DNA from 3 places in the Novosphingobium sp. KN65.2 genome. Region 3 is predicted to be linked to each of the others. Evidence: riboswitches for the same ligand, from Rfam matches in the RefSeq annotation. Region 3 holds a riboswitch; each other region holds the start of a gene.
The links. Region 3 has a riboswitch for cobalamin ahead of SPHV1_RS14900 (TonB-dependent receptor domain-containing protein). Riboswitches for the same ligand answer to the same signal wherever they lie in the genome.
Positions count from the first base shown of each region.

Region 1 (6,140 bases), on a different contig from region 3:
TCCGGCCGTTCGCCTGAGCGGTTCGTCCCGACCTTGTCGCAAGACGCCGGAGGACGAAAACGCATCATGGCTCAACCGCCGCAAAATGCCCGACCCAACCTGCGCCGCCGGATAGGTTGGCTCTTCGGCCCGCTCGTGGCCGCCAATATCGCCGCCTGGATATGGGCTTTATCGCTCTTCCACGATCAGCCGCTCATGCTCGGGACGGCCTTGCTCGCATGGGGGCTGGGCCTGCGCCACGCCGTGGATGCCGACCATATCGCAGCCATCGACAACGTGACCCGCAAGCTGATGCAGGACGGCCAGCGCCCGGTCGCCGTCGGTTTCTGGTTCGCCGTCGGCCATTCCGGCATCGTCACCATCGCGGCCATAGCCATCGCCCTGACGACGAGCGCGCTGGCGCAGTTCGAAAGCTTCAAGCAGGTCGGCGGTCTCGTGGCCACCTCGATCTCGGCGGTCTTCCTGTTTTCGATAGCTGCGATGAACCTGATCATTCTGCGCAACGTCTGGAAGACCTTCGCCCATGTTCGCGCCGGGGGCGCCTATGTCGAGGAAGACCTCGACATGCTGCTGGGCAATCGCGGACTGATGGCAAGGATCTTCCGGCCGATGTTCCGGCTGATTACCCGCAGCTGGCACATGGCCCCGCTGGGCTTCCTGTTCGGACTGGGTTTCGACACCGCGACCGAAGTCGCCATCCTCGGCCTTTCGGCCGGGCAGGCGGCGGACGGGCTTTCCATCGGTACGATCCTCGTCCTGCCCGTGCTCTTCGCAGTGGGCATGGCGCTGATCGATACCGCGGACGGCGTGGTCATGCTCGGCGCCTACGAGTGGGCTTTCGTCAAGCCGATCCGCAAGCTCTATTACAACATCACCATCACTCTGATTTCTGCGCTCGTGGCCATCGTCATCGGCGGGATCGAGACTGTCGCCCTGATCGGGGAGAAGCTGGGGCTGACCGGCAGCCTGTTCGGCATTGCGGGCGAGCTGGGCGAGAATTTCAACAGCCTTGGGTTCGCCATCATCGGCCTTTTCGTGCTGTGCTGGCTGGCCAGCTTTGCGATCTACCGCTGGAAGCGCTTCGACGACATCGAAGTGCGCGTCTCGGCATGATAACAGGCCCGGAAGCGATTGGCTTGCCGACCAATCTGTTCTAGGGCCTCGCTCCGGCGCACGGATCGATTCTGTGCACCGAAAGATCGCGCCGGTGCCCCGAAGGGGGCTTAATCGGGAATGCGGTGCGGGAGGGGCTTCCTTCCCAAATCCGCGGCTGTCCCTGCAACTGTGAGCGGATAGCGCGATGCACACGGCTCCCTTCGTTACGCGAAAGGGGCGGCCACTGGATGACGCCGCAAGGCGATCCGGGAAGGCGTGCATCAAGCAGTGACCCGCAAGCCAGGAGACCTGCCGGCGCACCGGTCGCTCTTGCCTTGATCCAGGGGATGGTCACGGCACGGTAATTCTTCCGTCTGAGCGACGAAGCTGTGCGGCTGGGGCTGCACGGTCGCGTGGTAACGGGTGCCTTTTCGCGCCCGCCCGTCGTCGCGCGTCGGTCGGACTCGTTCCGGCAAGCCCTGCCGTTGTCGCCATGGCGCTTGGGGAATTGCCGATGCCTGACCTGTCCAAGGTCCCCGTAACGATCATCACCGGCTTTCTGGGCGCGGGTAAGACCACGCTCATCAGCCATCTCATCCGCAATGCCGGTGGTCGCCGCCTGGCCGTCGTCGTCAACGAATTCGGCACGCTGGGCGTCGACGGAGATATCCTGAAGTCCTGCGCCATCCCCGATTGCCCGGCAGAGAACGTTGTCGAACTGGCCAATGGTTGCATCTGCTGCACCGTCGCAGACGACTTCATCCCTACTGTCGAGAAGCTCCTGGCGCTTGAGCCGCGGCCCGATCACATCCTGATCGAGACGTCGGGGCTCGCGCTGCCCAAGCCGCTGCTCAAGGCCTTCGACTGGCCCGCGATCCGCAGCCGTATCACCGTCGACGGCGTGCTGGCGCTTGCCGATGCCGAGGCCGTGGCCGACGGGCGGTTCGCACCCGATCTCGCCGCGCTCGAGGCGCAGCGTGCGGCCGATCCGGAAATCGATCACGAGACCCCGCTGTCCGAAGTCTTCGAGGACCAGCTCGCCTGTGCCGACATGGTGCTGCTGACCAAGGCCGACCTTGCCGGCGCCCAGGGCCTGGCGCGGGCGCGCGAAGTCATCGCTGCCGAGGCACCGCGACCGGTTCCGGTCATCGAACTGAGCGAAGGCGTCGTCGATCCGCGCGTTATCCTCGGACTTGGCGCTGCTGCAGAGGACGACATTGCCGCGCGTCCTTCGCACCACGATGGCGAGGACGATCACGAACACGAGGACTTCGACAGCGCCGTCATCGAACTGGGCGAGATTGCCGATCCTGCCGCTCTCACCGCACGCATAGAGACCCTGGCGAGCGATCACCGGGTGCTGCGCGTTAAGGGCTATGTCGCGGTTGCCGGCAAGCCGATGCGCATGCTGGTGCAGGCGGTCGGCGCGCGGGTGCGCAGCCACTACGACCGCCCCTGGCGCCCCGACGAAGCCCGTGTCACCTCGCTGGTCGCCATTGCCGAGCACGATCACCTCGATCCCGTTGCGATAAGGGCCGCGCTGCAGGGCTGAGGCCGCGATGCACGTCATCTTCCGCGAGACCCACGGGATCGAGGAAGCCTCCGTTCCGCAGGATCTGGGGCAGGCTCCGGCCGATCTCGTGGTGCTGTCCTTCTCGGACAGCGACCTTGGCGCATTCGCTGCCGGGTGGCGCAGTGCGCGCGATGCGGGGGACAATCCGCCGTCGCTGCGGCTCGCCAATCTTGCGGCACTGACGCATCCGCTTTCGGTCGACACTTATGTCGAGCGCACGCTCGCAGGTGCGAAGGCGATCCTGGTCCGGATCATCGGCGGGCTGCCTTACTGGACTTACGGTCTCCAGCAGGTCGAGGCGCTGGCACGTTCGCGCGGGATCGCCCTTGTCGTGCTGCCCGCAGACGGGCGCGAGGACGAAAGGCTCGATGCCGTTTCGACCGTTTCCGTCCCCATTCTGCGCGAACTGACCCGTTTGTGCGATGTCGGAGGAGCGGTCGCGGCGCGGGCGGCGCTTGCGCGTCTTGCGCAAGCGTGCGGATTGCGGGGGCATGCCCAGCTCGGTCAGGATATCCGAACCATCAAGGCGCTGCCATCTGCCGGAGCCTGGCTTCCGGGAGAGGACACCACCTGTCCGGCGGCCTTCGCTCTGACGGCGATGCGCCCGCGCGTGCTGCTTACGTTCTACCGATCCTATCTCAGCTCCGCCGATCTCGAACCTTTCGAGGCGCTGCACGCAGCCTTGACCGCGCGCGGTTTCGATGTGCTGGGCCTATACGTGCCTTCGCTGAAGGCCCTCGAAGTTCGCGGCTGGGTGGATCGCTGGGTGAGGGCGCTTCACCCCGCGGCGGTGATCAATGCGACCGCTTTTTCCGCGCGTGACGATGCAGGCGCCACGCCTCTCGATGGCGCCGGAGTTCCGGTATTCCAGATTGCGCTGGCGACGAGCGGGCGGCAGGCCTGGCAGGAGGCCTCGCGCGGTCTGTCTCCGGCCGACCTTGCCATGCATGTCGTGCTTCCCGAGGTAGACGGCCGCATCTTCGTCGGCGTCGCCAGCTTCAAGGAGGCCGCGGCGCGCGACGACGACCTCGAATTTTCGCGCAGTGCCCACCGCGCCGAGCCATCGCGGATCGAGGCGATCGCCGATCGCGTCGCGGGGTGGGTCGCGCTGGGACGCAAATCCGCGGACGAGCGGCACCTTGCGATGGTTCTTTCGACTTATCCCGGCAAGGGCTACCAGATGGCGCACGCCGTCGGGCTGGACGCGCTGGCTTCCGCCGATGCGATCCTTACCGATCTGATGCAGGCCGGTTACGCGGTCGAATGCGGGCACGACCTCGTCGCCGGTCTCGGCATGGCAGGGACAAGCTGGTCGCTCGACGCCTATCGCGAGGCTCTTGCGCGTTTGCCCGAGGCGTTGCAGGCCGATCTGGCGGAAGCCTGGGGCGAACCCGAAGAGGATTCCGCCGTTGCCGACGGGGCTTTCCATTTCCGCGCGGTCGAACTGGGCCATGCCCTTGTCGCCCTGCAACCCGAGCGCGGCTGGGCCTCAGAGCGCGACGACGATTACCACGACGTCTCGCGCTGCCCGCGCCATGCCTATGTCGCGTTCTACCTGTGGTTGCGTGAGCGCCGGGTCGATGCGCTCGTCCATCTCGGTGCGCACGGGACGCTGGAATGGTTGCCCGGCAAGTCGGTCGCGCTCGGCGATGCCTGCTGGCCCGAGGCGCTGACCGGTTCCCTGCCGGTCATCTATCCCTTCATCGTCAACGATCCCGGCGAAGCGGCACAGGCCAAGCGCCGGATCGGCGCGGTGACGCTGGGACATGTGCCGCCGCCGCTCGCGCCTTCACGGGAAGGTGCCGGGTTGGCCCGCCTCGAAGCGCTGCTCGACGAGTTCTCCAATGCCGACGGGCTCGACCCGGCGCGGCGCGACAGGCTGCAGTCGGTCATTCGCGAGGAAGCGCAGGCGCTGGGTCTGGAAGCGGAACTCGGCCTCGATGGGGCGACCTCGCTGGTCGAGGCGATGACCCGCATCGATCGCTTCGTGTGCGACGTGAAGGAAAGCCAGTTCGGCGACGGGCTCCATGTGTTCGGCCGCGGGGATCAGGGCGAGGCGGAGCGCAGCGGTCTGCTCGCCGCTTTGGCCGGACGACGGGTGGCCGCGGGGCCTTCCGGCTCCCCATGGCGGGGGCGCAGCGATGTCCTGCCGACTGGGCGCAACCTCTTCGCGGTCGATCCGCGCGCGGTGCCTTCGCGCTCGGCCCATGCGCAAGGCGTCGTCCTCGCCGAAGAACTGATCCGTCGCCACTTGCAGGACCATGGCGACTATCCGCGCGGGCTGGTGGTCGATCTCTGGGGCTCTGCGACGATGCGCACGGCGGGCGAGGAATTCGCCATGGCGCTCCACCTGCTCGGTGCGAAACCGGTTTGGGACAATGCGTCCGAACGCGTGACCGGGGTAGAGATCCTGCCGCTGGCCATGCTCGACCGGCCCCGTATCGACGTGACCTTGCGTGTCTCCGGCCTGTTTCGCGATGCCTTCCCGGTCCTCGCCACGCTGTTCGGAATGGCAGTCCGCTCGCTGTCCGAAAGGGACGAGACGCCGGAATGGAACCCGTTTGCCGGCAAGGCGGTTGCCCCGCGCGTCTATGGCCCCCGCCCGGGGCGCTACGGCCTCGGTCTGCGCGATACGGCCGATACCTATACCGACGAGGCGCGCAGGGCCGCCGGCGAAGCGTGGCTCGCGGCGTCCGACCATGCGCTCGACCAGCAGGGCGATGCGCATGATCCGGCAGGACTGCGCGACCGCGTCGCCGGGGCTGACGCTTTCGTGCACCTGCAGGACCTGCCCGAGACCGACCTGCTGCTCGCTGCCGATTACGCTGCGCACGAGGCGGGGTTTGCCGCCGCGCAATCTGTCGCAGGTGGCAAGGCGGCACTCTACCACCTCGACAGTCGCGATCCCGCCCGGCCGAGTGCCCGGACCCTGACAGAGGAAATCGCGCGCGTCGTGCGGGCGAGGGCGGCCAATCCAGGCTGGGTCGCCGGGATGATGCGCCACGGCTTTCGCGGCGCTGCGGAACTCGCGGCGACGCTCGACCACTTGGGCGCCTTCGCGCACCTTTCCGCTTCGGTCCCGTCCCAGTTGTTCGATCTCTATCATGACGCGACGCTCGGCGAGCCGGACGTGCGCGCGTTCCTCGGACGCGAGAATCCCGAAGCGCTGGCCGCGATGGAAGCCCGCTTTGCCGCGCTTCATGCCGCAGGCCTGTGGCAGACGCGGCGCAATTCGATCCTCGCCGGTATGGGCGGCGGACAATGAGCGGGTTCGCGATCAGGGGCTGGTGTCCGGATGCCTGGCACCCGATGGTGGCGGGAGACGGCTTGCTGGTGCGGGTGCGCCCGCGCCTCGGGCGCCTCGATCGCGATCAGGCGCTGGGCCTTTGCGATGCCGCGCTGACCTTCGGCAATGGCCTGATCGACCTGACCAGCCGCGCCAACTTCCAGCTGCGCGGGGTGAGCGACGTCG
Region 1 is NZ_CCBH010000174.1:80,502-86,641, forward strand. Features, by position in the region: gene SPHV1_RS17425 (HoxN/HupN/NixA family nickel/cobalt transporter) at 67-1,113, shown strand; cobalamin riboswitch at 1,189-1,427, shown strand; gene cobW (cobalamin biosynthesis protein CobW) at 1,610-2,647, shown strand; gene cobN (cobaltochelatase subunit CobN) at 2,655-5,933, shown strand; gene SPHV1_RS17440 (cobalamin biosynthesis protein CobG) at 5,930-6,140, shown strand, end outside.
Region 1: linked by a shared signal. The riboswitch ahead of cobW (cobalamin biosynthesis protein CobW) and the one ahead of SPHV1_RS14900 (TonB-dependent receptor domain-containing protein) in region 3 are both predicted to bind cobalamin.

Region 2 (6,140 bases), on a different contig from region 3:
GCTACAAGAGCCTTGAGATTGTATGCCTGGATCGACGTCCCGCCCGGCGATCCGGCAGCAGCATGGAAGCGGCCATCCTTCGTCAGGACGATAGCCGGTGCCATGCTCGATCGCGGTCGCTTGCCGGGTGCCGGGGCATTGGCCGCAGGCGCTCCGTCGCCGTCCGTGGGCGAGAACGAGAAGTCGGTAAGCTGGTTGTTGAGGAAGAACCCGTCGACCATCCGCCCCGAACCGAAGATGCTCTCCACGGTGGTCGTCATCGAGACGACGTTGCCTTGGGCATCGACGACAATGAAGTGGCTGGTTCCGCCCGGTTCCGCCGTAGCGTCCGGGCCGAAAGCAGGGGCACCTTCGGGATGGCCGAAGCTGACGGAGCCTGCCCGCTCGCCGATCAGTTTCGCGCGCGCGGCCAGGTAGTCCGGATCGAGCAGCCCCTTGATCGGGACTTCGACAAAGGCGGAATCGCCGACATAGCGATCGCGGTCGGCATAGGCGAGGCGGCTGGCCTGCGCGAATTCGAACCACGCCTTTTCGTCGCCCGCATTGCGCTTGGCGATATCGGTGTGTTCGAGAATGCCCAGCGCCATCAGCAGCCCCGGACCGCCAGACGGGGCCTGCGGGGTGCAGACCATATAGACGCGGTAGGGTTCGCATAGCGCCGGACCGGTGCGCGGGCGATAGGCGGCAAGGTCTGCCAGCGTCATTGTCCCGGGGCGCGGCCCTTCGCTGACGCGCTTGACGATGTCATGCGCAATGGGGCCGGTCAGCAGGCCCGAGGCCCCGAATTTGGCAATCCGCTCCATCGTGCGGGCATAGGCCGGGTTGCGCAGTCGATCGCCTGCGGCATAGCGGCTGCCGTCCGGCTTGGAGAAATAGGTGACGGCATCGGGCGCCGTTGACTGCGGCGCGCGTTCCATCCGGATCATCCCGGCAAGACGTGGGCTGACGATGAATCCGTCCGCTGCAAGATCGCGCGCCGGTTCGAGCAGGTCCGCCCAGGCGAGCTTGCCGTGATCGTGGTGGGCCATGTCGAGCATGGCGACGGCCCCTGGCACGCCTGTCGAAATGCCGCCGAGTACGGCATCGAAGAAGGGCAGGCGGTTGCCGTCATCGTCGAGGAAGAGACGGTCGGTAGCCCCGGCGGGCGCCGTTTCGCGTCCGTCGTAGTACGTCGCCTTGCGGTTCTTGGCGTCGTAATAGACCATGAAGGCACCGCCGCCGATCCCCGAACTCTGCGGCTCGACAAGGCCGAGAACGGCTTGGATCGCCACTGCGGCATCGACCGCCGAGCCGCCCTTGCGCAGTACGTCCACCCCGGCCTTCACCGCGAGGGGATTGGCCGCTGCGACCATCGCATGCTTCGCAAACCCGGACTGCTCGCGCTCTGGCGCCTTGGCAGTCCGGCTCTGCTCGACGGATGTTGCGGGGGTAGGGCTGGCCTGTGAAACGCTGGCCTGGGATACGGTCGTCAGTGTCAGTGCGGCTATGCCGACGGACAGGAGGAGGCGGCGCAATAGGGTTCTCCGGGGGGTGGCTTCTATCGAATTTCGTCAGGGCGATGGCCCCTTCGGCAAGGGACTCGCGGGACCGCCGGGACAGAACCTATCAGTTCCGTCCCATAGGTATAGGGCCGAGGTGCAAGGATCCTGACGTTCCGGGCAGGCAAGCGCGCGTCAGAGGTCGATGCCCGGTTGTGCCTTGATGCCGTTGCGAAAGGCATGCTTCTCGTCGCCGATCTTGCTGACCGTGTCGGCCAGTTCGATGAACTCGGCATGGGCCGCGCGTCCGGTGATGACCACATGCTGCATCTCCGGCCGGTTCCGGATCGCCGGGAGAACTTCCTCGAGCGTGAGGTAGCCGTAATTGATGAGGTATGTCAGCTCGTCGAGCACAACGAGCGAGATCGCGGGATCGGCAAGCGCGACCCTGGCCTTTTCCCAACCGGCCTGGGCTGCGGCGATATCACGCTGGAGGTTCTGCGTCTCCCAGGTGAAGCCTTCGCCGCAATTCTCCCAGGTGACACCCGGCTGCCTGGAAAGGAAGGCGCGTTCGCCCACGTCGACCTTGCTCTTGATGAACTGGAACACCGCAGCCGTACGGCCGTAGCCCAGCGTGCGGGCAACCATGCCGAAGGCGCTGGACGACTTGCCCTTGCCGTTTCCGGTGAGCACCAGCACCAGCCCCTTGTCGATCTTGGCTGCGGCAATGCGGGCATCGACTACGGTCTTGAGCTTGCGGGTGCGTTCCTTGTGGCGACGATCTTCTTCGGTCAGGTTCTCGGTGTCAGTCATGATTGGTCGGCCTCTCGTGGGTGTGGCAGGTGGCGGGGCGAAGGAGGCCGGCGCAGGTGTCTGGCGGTATTGGCAGTCACTCACGTATCCTCCTCGACGCACGCACGATTGTCGTCGCCAAGGGATTGCCCGCAGCAAGCGAGGCCCTCGTCCGCACGGTTCATCCCGCCCGCGCAGAGGAACGACGGTAGCGGGCCGGTTTCCTGACTTTCCGGATCGACGCGCCTGTCGCCGCCTTCTCGAACCGGGAAGGCCCCGTTCAATGGCGTAGTGGCGATGCGCTCACCGGTCACAGTTGCGGGAGCAGTGCCGTCAGCGCGGAGAAACATTCGGCGCCCGGACTTCCCGATTAAGCCCTTGCGGGCACCCGTTACGCCTTCGCGGATAAGTCAGGGCAAGGCGCCCTGCAAGCATATTGCGCTTGCGAACGGCATGGCTGCGCGATACTTGCCGGACTGCGACAGGTTCCCCGCAAGGGGATCAAAAGGGAACTCGGGTGCAAGTCCCGGGCTGCCCCTGCAACTGTAAGCGGCGAGCCATCCGGCCATTTCGCCATTGGGATCGAAAGGCGGTCCTGAGAAGGCGGCCGGAGCGGCGTTGACCCGTGAGCCAGGAGACCTGCCTGACGCAGTCGTTCTTCATCCGGGCAGGGCGCACCGGGTGTTCGAGGGCCCCGCGATGGCGGGGTCACCCCTCGCGCAACGACAGTCATCGTCTCGCCGGTTGAGCTTCCGGTGGGACTGGAGCCGTTTGCAAGGAGGGAGCGTTGCCATGCTCTTGATGTCTTTCTGTCGTCCGCGTTCGGGAACGGTATGCTGATGCTGCGTGCCGTCGAAGCCGAAGCCTCGGTCGTGGTCTGCTCGACCTGCCGCCATTCCGAAACAGAGCGTGAGGACGAGCACGGCCAGCGTGGCGGCGCGCGGCTGGCTTCCGCCATGCGCGAGGTGCAGGCTCAGGATCCCGCCTTGGCCGCCGTTTCCGTTCAGGAAATGCCGTGTCTGTTCGCCTGCAAGCGCTTTTGCACCGTGCATATCAGGGCGCCCGGCAAGGTGGGCTATGTCCTGGGCGACTTCGCTGCCGATCATGAGGCTGCACACGCGATCCTCAGCTATGCTGCGCAGCATGCCGAGAGCGAGGAGGGCGTTGTGCCCTATCGCAGCTGGCCGCAAGGCGTGAAGGGGCACTTCATCACGCGCACCCCGCCCGAAGGCTACCTGTGCACATGATCGGCTTCGAAAGCCGCGAAGCCTTTTCTGCGGCGCTCGCCGATCTGCCCGAAGCCAACAAGGTTGCGCAGGCCGCTGCACAGCTGCGCCAGGAGGACCTGACCAAGCCGCTGGGCTCGCTCGGTCGACTGGAGGACATCGCGATCTTCATGGCCTCGTGGCAGGGCAGGGAGCGGCCGGTACTGGAGCGCATCCGGGCTGCGGTCTTCGCCGGGAACCACGGTGTCGCCGCGCGCGGGGTCAGCGCCTATCCGCCCGAAGTGACGGCGCAGATGGTTGCCAACTTCGCGGCTGGCGGTGCCGCCATCAATGCCCTGGCCGATGCCTGCGGCGCGGAACTGGTCATCGTGCCGATCGAGCTGGAACGTCCTACGGCGGACTTCGTCGAAGAGCCTGCCATGAGCGAGGAGGATTGCCTCGCGGCACTCAACGCGGGCGCATCGGTCGTCGAAGAGGGGCTGGACCTACTTTTCGTCGGCGAAATGGGGATCGGCAATACAACGCCCGCCGCCGCGCTATGTGCGCAGGTCTGCAACGGCACCGCTGCCGAGTGGGTCGGTGCCGGGACGGGTCTCGACATGGACGGGATCGCCCACAAGCAGTCCGTCGTCGCGCAGGCATTGGCCTTTCATGGTACCCTCTGCACTGACGCTTTCGAAACCCTTCGTCGGCTTGGCGGGCGCGAGATTGCCGCGATGGCAGGGGCCATCCTTGCCGCACGGATAAAGCGCATTCCGGTACTGCTCGACGGCTACATCGTCTGCGCTTCCATAGCGCCGCTGGTGGTCGATCAGCCGCGGTTCGCCGCGCACTGCCTTGCCGCCCACTGTTCCATGGAAGCGGCCCATGCGCGGTTGCTCGACTGGCTTGGCCTTGCCCCCCTGCTGCAACTCGGAATGCGGCTGGGCGAAGGGACCGGCGCAGCGGTGGCGACGCAGCTCGTGCGCTCGGCCATTGCGGCGCACAACGGCATGGCGACATTCGCCGAGGCCAAGGTGGCGGGCGTTGCATGACGGATTTCGTGCTGCACCTCATGCGGCACAGCGCTCCGCAGCGGCCCGGCCTGATGCTCGGCCATCTCGACGAGCCGCCACTGGCCTCCGGCGTAGCCGCCTGCATGGAACGCGCAGGTGCACTTGCCTTCAAGCAGATCAGGTGTTCCGATCTTGCCCGAGCGCTGCTTCCCGCAAGGGAGATAGCCGGGCAGTGCGGCCTCGCAGTACATATCGATCCGCGCTGGCGTGAACTCGATTTCGGTGCGTGGGATGGCATGGCGCCGCAGCAGTTGCCCAATGACGCGCTTGCCCGGTTCTGGGACGACCCGGATGCCTTCCCTCCGCCGGGAGGCGAGATGTGGTCGGTCCTTGTCCGGCGCGTGGGCGAGGCACTGGCGCATATTCGTGAGGATTGCCTCGTCGTTGCGCATGGCGGCTCGATCCGCGCTGCAGTATCATATCTCACCGGGCTCGATCATCGCGGTGTCTGGGCGTTCGACCTGCCTTACGGCGCGCTCATCAGCCTGCGGGTATGGCCAGGAGGCAAGAGTGCGGGGCAGATCATAGCGCTAGAGACGGACGCGCCATGATCCGCCGCTTCATTCTCGCCATGCAGTTTACCACGCGCGTGCCCCTGCCGAACGTGAAAGCAGACGATGCGGACTTCGCCGCGCTCCTGCGTTATTTCCCGATGGTGGGACTGGTTGTGGGCGCCATCGTTTCGGGCGCCTGGTGGCTGGGATCGTTCCAAGGCGCATGGCTGGCGGCGCTGCTAGCGTTGGGGGCATGGGTGGCGGTGACCGGCGCGCTGCACCTCGACGGACTGGCCGACGTGGCCGATGCGACCGGTGCTGCGCATGGCAATCCAGCACGGCTTTCCGAGGTTCTGGCCGATCCGCATGTCGGCAGCTTCGGCGTCGTCGTCGTCGTGCTGCAGTTGCTCGCCAAGTTCGTCCTGCTGCAGCATGTTAGCCTCGCCGATTTGCCGCTGCTCTGCATCTTGCCGGGCCTTGCGCGCATCGGCCCCCTGTTCTGGGCAAGGATGTTGCCGCCGCTTCATGAAGGATTGGGCAGCCGTCTGGGCGCCGGGGTGCGCTTTCGGGATTTCGTGCTCTGGGGCATCGCCGCGCTGCCTGTCGTCGTGCGGGAGCCTGCCTTTGCCTTACTGGTCCCTGCAATCCCGCTCTGGTCCCTGTGGCTTCGCCGCAGGCTGGGCGGAATATCGGGCGACGGTCATGGTGCGGGGATAGAGCTGTGCGAGACCGCCCTCCTTGCAGCACTGGTCCTCACATGAGCGCCTTGCAAACCGTACGTCACGGAGGGCGGCTCCACGAGGCCTGCCGGCGTTACGGCGGCCGACCGCAGGACTGGCTTGACCTGTCCACCGGCATCAATCCCGAGCCATGGCCTGCAGCATCCCTTCCGGCGACAGACTGGAGCCGACTGCCCGAGCCCGATGCCCTGAGCGAGCTTGAGGCAAGGGCTGCAGCGCACTTCGGCGTCGATCCCGTCCATTGCTGCGCAATCGGCGGGAGCGAACTGGCGATCCGCCTTGTCGCCCGCCTGCTCGATTTGCCGGGATGCTCACTGCAACCGGCTTATGGCAGCCACGAGGAGGCTTTTGCCGG
Region 2 is NZ_CCBH010000193.1:23,504-29,643, reverse strand. Features, by position in the region: gene ggt (gamma-glutamyltransferase) at 1-1,514, opposite strand, end outside; gene cobO (cob(I)yrinic acid a,c-diamide adenosyltransferase) at 1,674-2,291, opposite strand; cobalamin riboswitch at 2,467-2,677, opposite strand; cobalamin riboswitch at 2,737-2,932, shown strand; gene SPHV1_RS20485 (DUF1636 domain-containing protein) at 3,110-3,517, shown strand; gene cobT (nicotinate-nucleotide--dimethylbenzimidazole phosphoribosyltransferase) at 3,514-4,530, shown strand; gene SPHV1_RS20475 (histidine phosphatase family protein) at 4,527-5,102, shown strand; gene cobS (adenosylcobinamide-GDP ribazoletransferase) at 5,102-5,806, shown strand; gene SPHV1_RS20465 (threonine-phosphate decarboxylase) at 5,803-6,140, shown strand, end outside.
Region 2: linked by a shared signal. The riboswitch ahead of SPHV1_RS20485 (DUF1636 domain-containing protein) and the one ahead of SPHV1_RS14900 (TonB-dependent receptor domain-containing protein) in region 3 are both predicted to bind cobalamin.

Region 3 (6,140 bases):
AGCGCGCTGGCCGTCGCGGGCGGCAGGAAGCTGCTGGCGACGACGACCTTCGGGCCGATCGCCGCGACTTCCTCCACCGTGCCCGAAACCGCGCGGTAACGGCGCGCCCTGTCGAGGTCCATCGAAGTGGACTGGGCATCGTGGCTGTATCCTGAGATCGCCAGCAGCTGCCCCGGCCCGGTCACTTCGGCAAGGATCGCATCGGTACAGGGATTGAGCGAGACGATGGTCGGATGGGCCGGATCGCCCGGCCCGGCTGCGGGGGCGGCCTCGGTATAGCCGCCCCCGCAGCCGGATATGCCGGCCCATGCCAGCGCAAGGACCCCGGCGCGGACAAGACCCCGCGCCAGACGCTTCCCTCGGGTCCACCGGGACTGCGGGGGAAGCGGCAAGGTCACATCTTCACCCGAACCCCGGCATAGGCCGAACGGCCGGCCGTGCCGTAGCTGCGCACCACTTCGTAGTGCTCGTCGAACAGGTTCTCGATGCGTCCATAGACCTCGACGTTGGGCGTGACCGGATAGGACGTGCGCAGGCCGACGACGACGTGCCCCTCGACGAACTGCGTGTTCGCGTGATCGTCCCAGCGGTTGCCACCCACGCGCAGGTCGGCACCAAGACGCAGCCCCAGGCCCCAGGTCTTGTCGAGGCTGGCGTAGAAGTTGTTCTGCGGACGGCGGGCAAGGCGCGCGCCGGTCAGCTCGTTCTTCGCATCGAGGTAAGTGTAGGACAGGTTCAGATCGAAGCCCTCCCAGTCGGTCACCACCATGCCCAGTTCGATGCCCTTCGCGCGCGTGCGGCCCACGTTGTAGTAGTTCCAGTTCGCGAAGTCGTAATCGATCTGGTTGCGCGTCTTGCGGTCGAACCAGGTCAGGGTGAAGCGGCCCTTGCCCTCGGCGAACGGCTGTTCCACCCCGGCGTCCCAGGCCTTCGAGGTCTCGGGCTCAAGCGGGTTGAAAGTGCCGTTGGTGTAGAGCTGGTAGAGCGATGGCGCCTTGAAGCCCTCGCCGTAGCTGGCGCGGATCACCGGCGCGTCCTCGCCCTCGCCCAGTGCCCAGGCGCCGTTGGCCGCAAAAGTGGTGCGGTGGCCGAAATCGGCCTGGTCGTCGTAGCGCAGGCCGCCGTTGAGCGTCAGACCCGAAACCGGGTGCAGCGTCAGCATGCCGAAGTAGCTGTCGATCGAGGTGCGGTCCTTCGAACCGAAGTTATCGGAGAACTTCGATGTCTCTGTCTCCGCGCCGAGCAGGACGCTGACGAGGTCCACCGGCGCGAAGGTCACCTGTCCCTCGACCCGCTCGTTCCGGCCGTTGGTGGTATAAGGACCGTAGATCTCGTGATCGGAGATGCGGCGGGTGTCGGTGAGCCCATAGCCCAGGCGCGCGGTCAGGCGACCGTCGAGCCCGGCATAACGCAGGTTGGCGTAACCCAGCGTATCGCGCTTGTGCCCGAAATTGAGCGCATCGGCGCCGGTATCGTCATAACCGTAATCGGCCTTGGTGTAATAGCCGCCGGCGTCGACGCTCAGCCCCTCGGCCAGCTCGATTTCGGCACGGGCATTGGCGCTCTTGCTTTCGAAGCCGTCCTTCTCGGTCGCGCCGCGGCGCTCGTTGTAGGCCGAATAGCCGTCGCCCTCGAGCCAGTTGCCGCCCAGCGTCAGGCCGACCGGACCGAGCAAGCCGGCAGCCGAAGCCCCAACCTGTCGACGGTCGCGCCAGCCGTATTCGGCTTGCGCACGCGCAGTCCACTGTTCGGTCGGGCGCGCGGTGATGAAGTTGATCACGCCGCCGATGGCACGGCTGCCCCACAGGACGCCCGAAGAGCCGCGAACCACTTCGACCCGGTCGAACTGGCCGATGGTGAGACCGCCGAAATCGAAGCCACCGGCCACATCGCCCGGATCGTTGATGCGCACACCGTCGATCAGCACGAGGCTCTGGGCATTTTCCGCACCGCGCAGGAAGACGCTGGTGATCTGGCCGAAGCCGCCGGTGCCCGAAACGGTCACGCCCGGCAGGCGCTCAAGCACCTCGGTCGCCTGCGTCGCCTGTGTGCGTTCGATCTCGTCGCGGGTGACGACGCTTACCGACTGGCCCACCTGGCTCAGCGGCGTCTCGGTGCGCGTGGCGGTGACGACGATGGTGTTGTCCACCTCGTCGGCCAGGGCCGGGGAAACGAGGGCGGGCGTGGAAACGGCAAGCGCGGTGCCGAGCAGAAACAGATACTTCACGTACAAAACCTCCAACCTGAACGAAGTGTCGCTCGTGGCTGAGGCTGCACCTGTATCGGCGCATGACTCGCTGCATTCCGGTCCAACCCGCCCGGCGCGGAACGACCATCTCGGGCAGGTCTCCTGGCTCCCGGATCGTCGCGCCGCCCCACCTTCCCGGCGCTTTGTCACAAGCCGCCAGTGGCCATTCGGGACGGAACTCCCCGGTCACAGTTGCGGGGACAGCGCCGGATTTGAACCGGCTTCCCTCTTCGGTCCGGCAAGCCGGACAACCCGTGACGTGGCCGGGCGGATACTGCGGCGTTGCAGGCCTTGCAAGCGCGGCAACGCAAGCACCTGATCGCGCGAGAGATTTGTTTACCGGTTAAGGGTAAAAGGGCGCGGTGTATCGCTTCGGGACGGCCGTGACAGGCCGGATGCGCCAGATCGCGAAGCGGGTTAGGCGCAGGATGCGCCGCCGATGCACGCTGACGCGGCGACCGAAAGGAACCGATTGACCGAGCCACCTGCCCTGATTGCCCCGATCGGCGAAAGCGAGGCGCCCCCGCGCGACTTCGCGGCCCGGTTCGAGCGCGGGCGCAGGAACCGCCACGCCCACCGCGCCCATCTGCAGCGGCGCTGGGCGGCAGGCTTTGCCGGCCTTGCCGCGATCGCCCTGCCCGCCTTCGCTTCGCCGGGAAACTGGGGCCGCTTCTCCATCGCCGATGCCTCGGCCGAGGCGCAGACCCTCGAGCCGATGCCCTTCGAGCGCGCCGGATCGAGCTTTCCGGGCTCCGCCTTCTACTATCTCGAACAGGAAACCGCGCCCCTGCAGACAGGCGAAGGCGTGCATTCCGATGCCGGGGATGCTGCGGCAGCGGCGAGCGGAACCCGGCCCCTTGCCCGCCCGCTCAACATCGATGCCAGCGGCGTCGACCGCACCCGCGCCCTGCAGTGCATGACCGCAGCCATATACTATGAAGCCGCAAGCGAGGCCGAAGCCGGCCAGCGCGCCGTCGCGCAGGTCGTGCTTAACCGGGTGGCCCACCCGGCCTATCCCGGCACCGTTTGCGGCGTGGTCTACGAAGGATCGGAACGCGCCAGCGGCTGCCAGTTTTCGTTCACCTGCGACGGCTCGCTCGCCCGCAAGCCCTCGCGCTATTTCTGGGACCGGGCGATGCAGGTCGCGCGCGCCGCCCTGTCGGGCTACGTCTATGCGCCCGTCGGCCTGGCGACGCATTACCACACCGTGCAGGTCCATCCCTACTGGGCCGCGAGCCTCGACTACCTCGGCACCATCGGGGCGCATCGCTTCTACAGCTTCCATGGTGCAGCGGGCCGCCCGGGCGCCTTCCGCTTCGCCTACCTCGGCGGCGAGCCGGTTGCCGCGCCGCACCGTCGCGACACCGCCGCCCTCGCCGCGGCTGCGGCGGACACGCTCGATCCGGTGGCGATCCAGCGCCAGTTCGCTGCGCAGGACGCATCGTTCACGGCCGCGGCAAGTCCAGCCGACACGCCAGCGACCCCAACCAGAGCCGCGCCCGTCCCGCTCTATTCCGATGCCATTCGCGAGCGCGGCGGCGATGCGCTCTACCGCGCACAGAAGCTGCCCGAGACCGGCGACATCAAGCCGCAATACGCCAACAGCGGCCGCTGGATCGCCCAGCCGGGCAGCTGAACCGGCGCAATCCGTCCCCTTTCGGGGCATCGGGACGCCCCGGCAAGAATTCGGCAACCATAGGCCATTACAAAGGCTTAGAGCCTGACTGCCATAAGGGTCCAGATCAGAACAACGACACAAAGGGCCTGCCTGACATGACGATCCGCTTTGCCGCTGCCTATGGCGGAAAGAGCCCTGCGATTGTTCGTGCCCTGTGTCCCTCCGCCCCCCTGGGTGCGGTCAACGACAACGGCTGCAAGCCCATCCTCGGTGGCTCCGCCCGCCGGGCCATCGCCGCCTATTCCGAACAGATGCACCTGCCGATGCAGGCGGCGAACGACCAGCGGATGCTGACCGAGGCCCTGCGCCACTTCGCCCGCCACGGCCTCTCGGCCGCTGCCCATGCGCGCGAAAATGCAGAAGCCGCCAAGGCCGCCAGCGACGAGGAAAGCTGCCGCTGGTGGATCTCGATCTGCCGCCAGCTCGACCGCCGCATGGCCGACGCCCTGGCCCGCAAGATCGCCCGCCACGGCTGACCTCACGCCCGCCCCGGGGTACGCCATCACTCCACCGTCCGGCACCTGCAACCCGCTTCGGGCCTGTTGAAGCCGCACGTGCGCAGCATCCCCTGCGCACGACGACCGATCCTTGGACCGACTGGACGACGGGCAGTCCGAATCAACGCGTCGGAGAGGCACCGAGGTCTGTACGACCCACCTTTCGGGCAATTCGGCCCGGCCCTCTTGCCATGCCCCGGGATCGGCAAGAGACATGTCCCGCGCGGCGCAAGACTCGCACAAACCTTGCCAAATCGTTGAAATATCGCGCTCGAACGGCTTGTTTGATCGCCGCTATTGCAATTGCGAACTGTTATCAATTAAAAGTGCAAGCTTGTGGCCTGTCCGCGTCGTTTCGCGGTTGCAATGTCGTTGAGAGGGGCGTAGGGCCCCCTTCGCAACTGACGGCACCTGCCTTATGCGGGACAAAGCAGGCCGCCTTTTACGTCCGAGGTCCCGCCATTGGGAAGGACAAGCACGCATCATGGCTCGTAAGAAGATTGCCCTTATCGGCGCCGGCAACATCGGCGGCACCCTCGCGCACCTCGCTGCGCAGAAGGAACTGGGCGACATCGTCCTGTTCGACATCGCCGAAGGCATCCCCCAGGGCAAGGCTCTCGACCTGTCGCAGTGCGGTCCCGTCGAAGGCTTCGACGCCGCCATCACCGGCACCAATGACTACGCCGACATCGCCGGCGCCGACGTCGTCATCGTCACCGCAGGCGTTCCCCGCAAGCCGGGCATGAGCCGCGACGACCTGCTGGGCATCAACCTCAAGGTCATGAAGTCGGTCGGCGAAGGCATCAAGCAGTACGCCCCCGACGCTTTCGTGATCTGCATCACCAACCCGCTCGACGCGATGGTCTGGGCGCTGCGCGAATTCTCCGGCCTGCCCCACAACAAGGTCGTCGGCATGGCCGGCGTGCTCGACTCGGCACGCTTCTCGACCTTCCTCGCCTGGGAATTCGGCGTTTCGGTCCGCGACGTCACCAGCTTCGTGCTGGGCGGCCACGGCGACACCATGGTCCCGGTCGTCGAATACTCGACCGTCAAGGGCATCCCGGTTCCCGACCTCATCAAGATGGGCAAGTCGACCCAGGAGCGCATCGACGAGATCGTCAAGCGCACTGCCAACGGCGGCGGCGAGATCGTCGGCCTGCTCAAGACCGGCTCGGCTTTCTACGCGCCGGCGGCCTCGGCCATCGCGATGGCTGAATCCTACCTCGGCGACCAGAAGCGCATCCTGCCCTGCGCCGCCTACCTCGACGGCCAGTACGGCGTCGACGGTCTCTACGTCGGCGTGCCGGTGAAGATCGGCAAGGACGGCGTCGAGGAAGTCATCGAGATCTCGCTCGACGAGAAGGCCAAGGCCGGCCTGCAGGTCTCGATCGACGCGGTCAAGGAACTGCTGGTCGCCTGCAAGGGCATCGACGGCTCGCTGGCCTGAGGAAATATCCGTCGCGCGATGCTGGCCTGACAATCTCGCCAGTATCGCACGACGCAAATAGTTTCTTGGAACCTCCCCAGCCTAACCGGCTGCTTCCACGTTCAGGAACAGGAAAAGATCCATGTCCATTCTCGTCGACAAGAATACCAAGGTCATAACCCAGGGCATGACCGGCAAGACCGGCAGCTTCCACACGCAGGCCGCGCTCGACTACGGCACGCAGATGGTTGCCGGCGTCACCCCCGGCAAGGGCGGCACCGACCATCTGGG
Region 3 is NZ_CCBH010000164.1:7,475-13,614, forward strand. Features, by position in the region: gene SPHV1_RS14895 (ABC transporter substrate-binding protein) at 1-398, opposite strand, end outside; gene SPHV1_RS14900 (TonB-dependent receptor domain-containing protein) at 395-2,227, opposite strand; cobalamin riboswitch at 2,323-2,519, opposite strand; gene SPHV1_RS14905 (cell wall hydrolase) at 2,688-3,884, shown strand; gene SPHV1_RS14910 (hypothetical protein) at 4,022-4,402, shown strand; gene mdh (malate dehydrogenase) at 4,908-5,870, shown strand; gene sucD (succinate--CoA ligase subunit alpha) at 5,992-6,140, shown strand, end outside.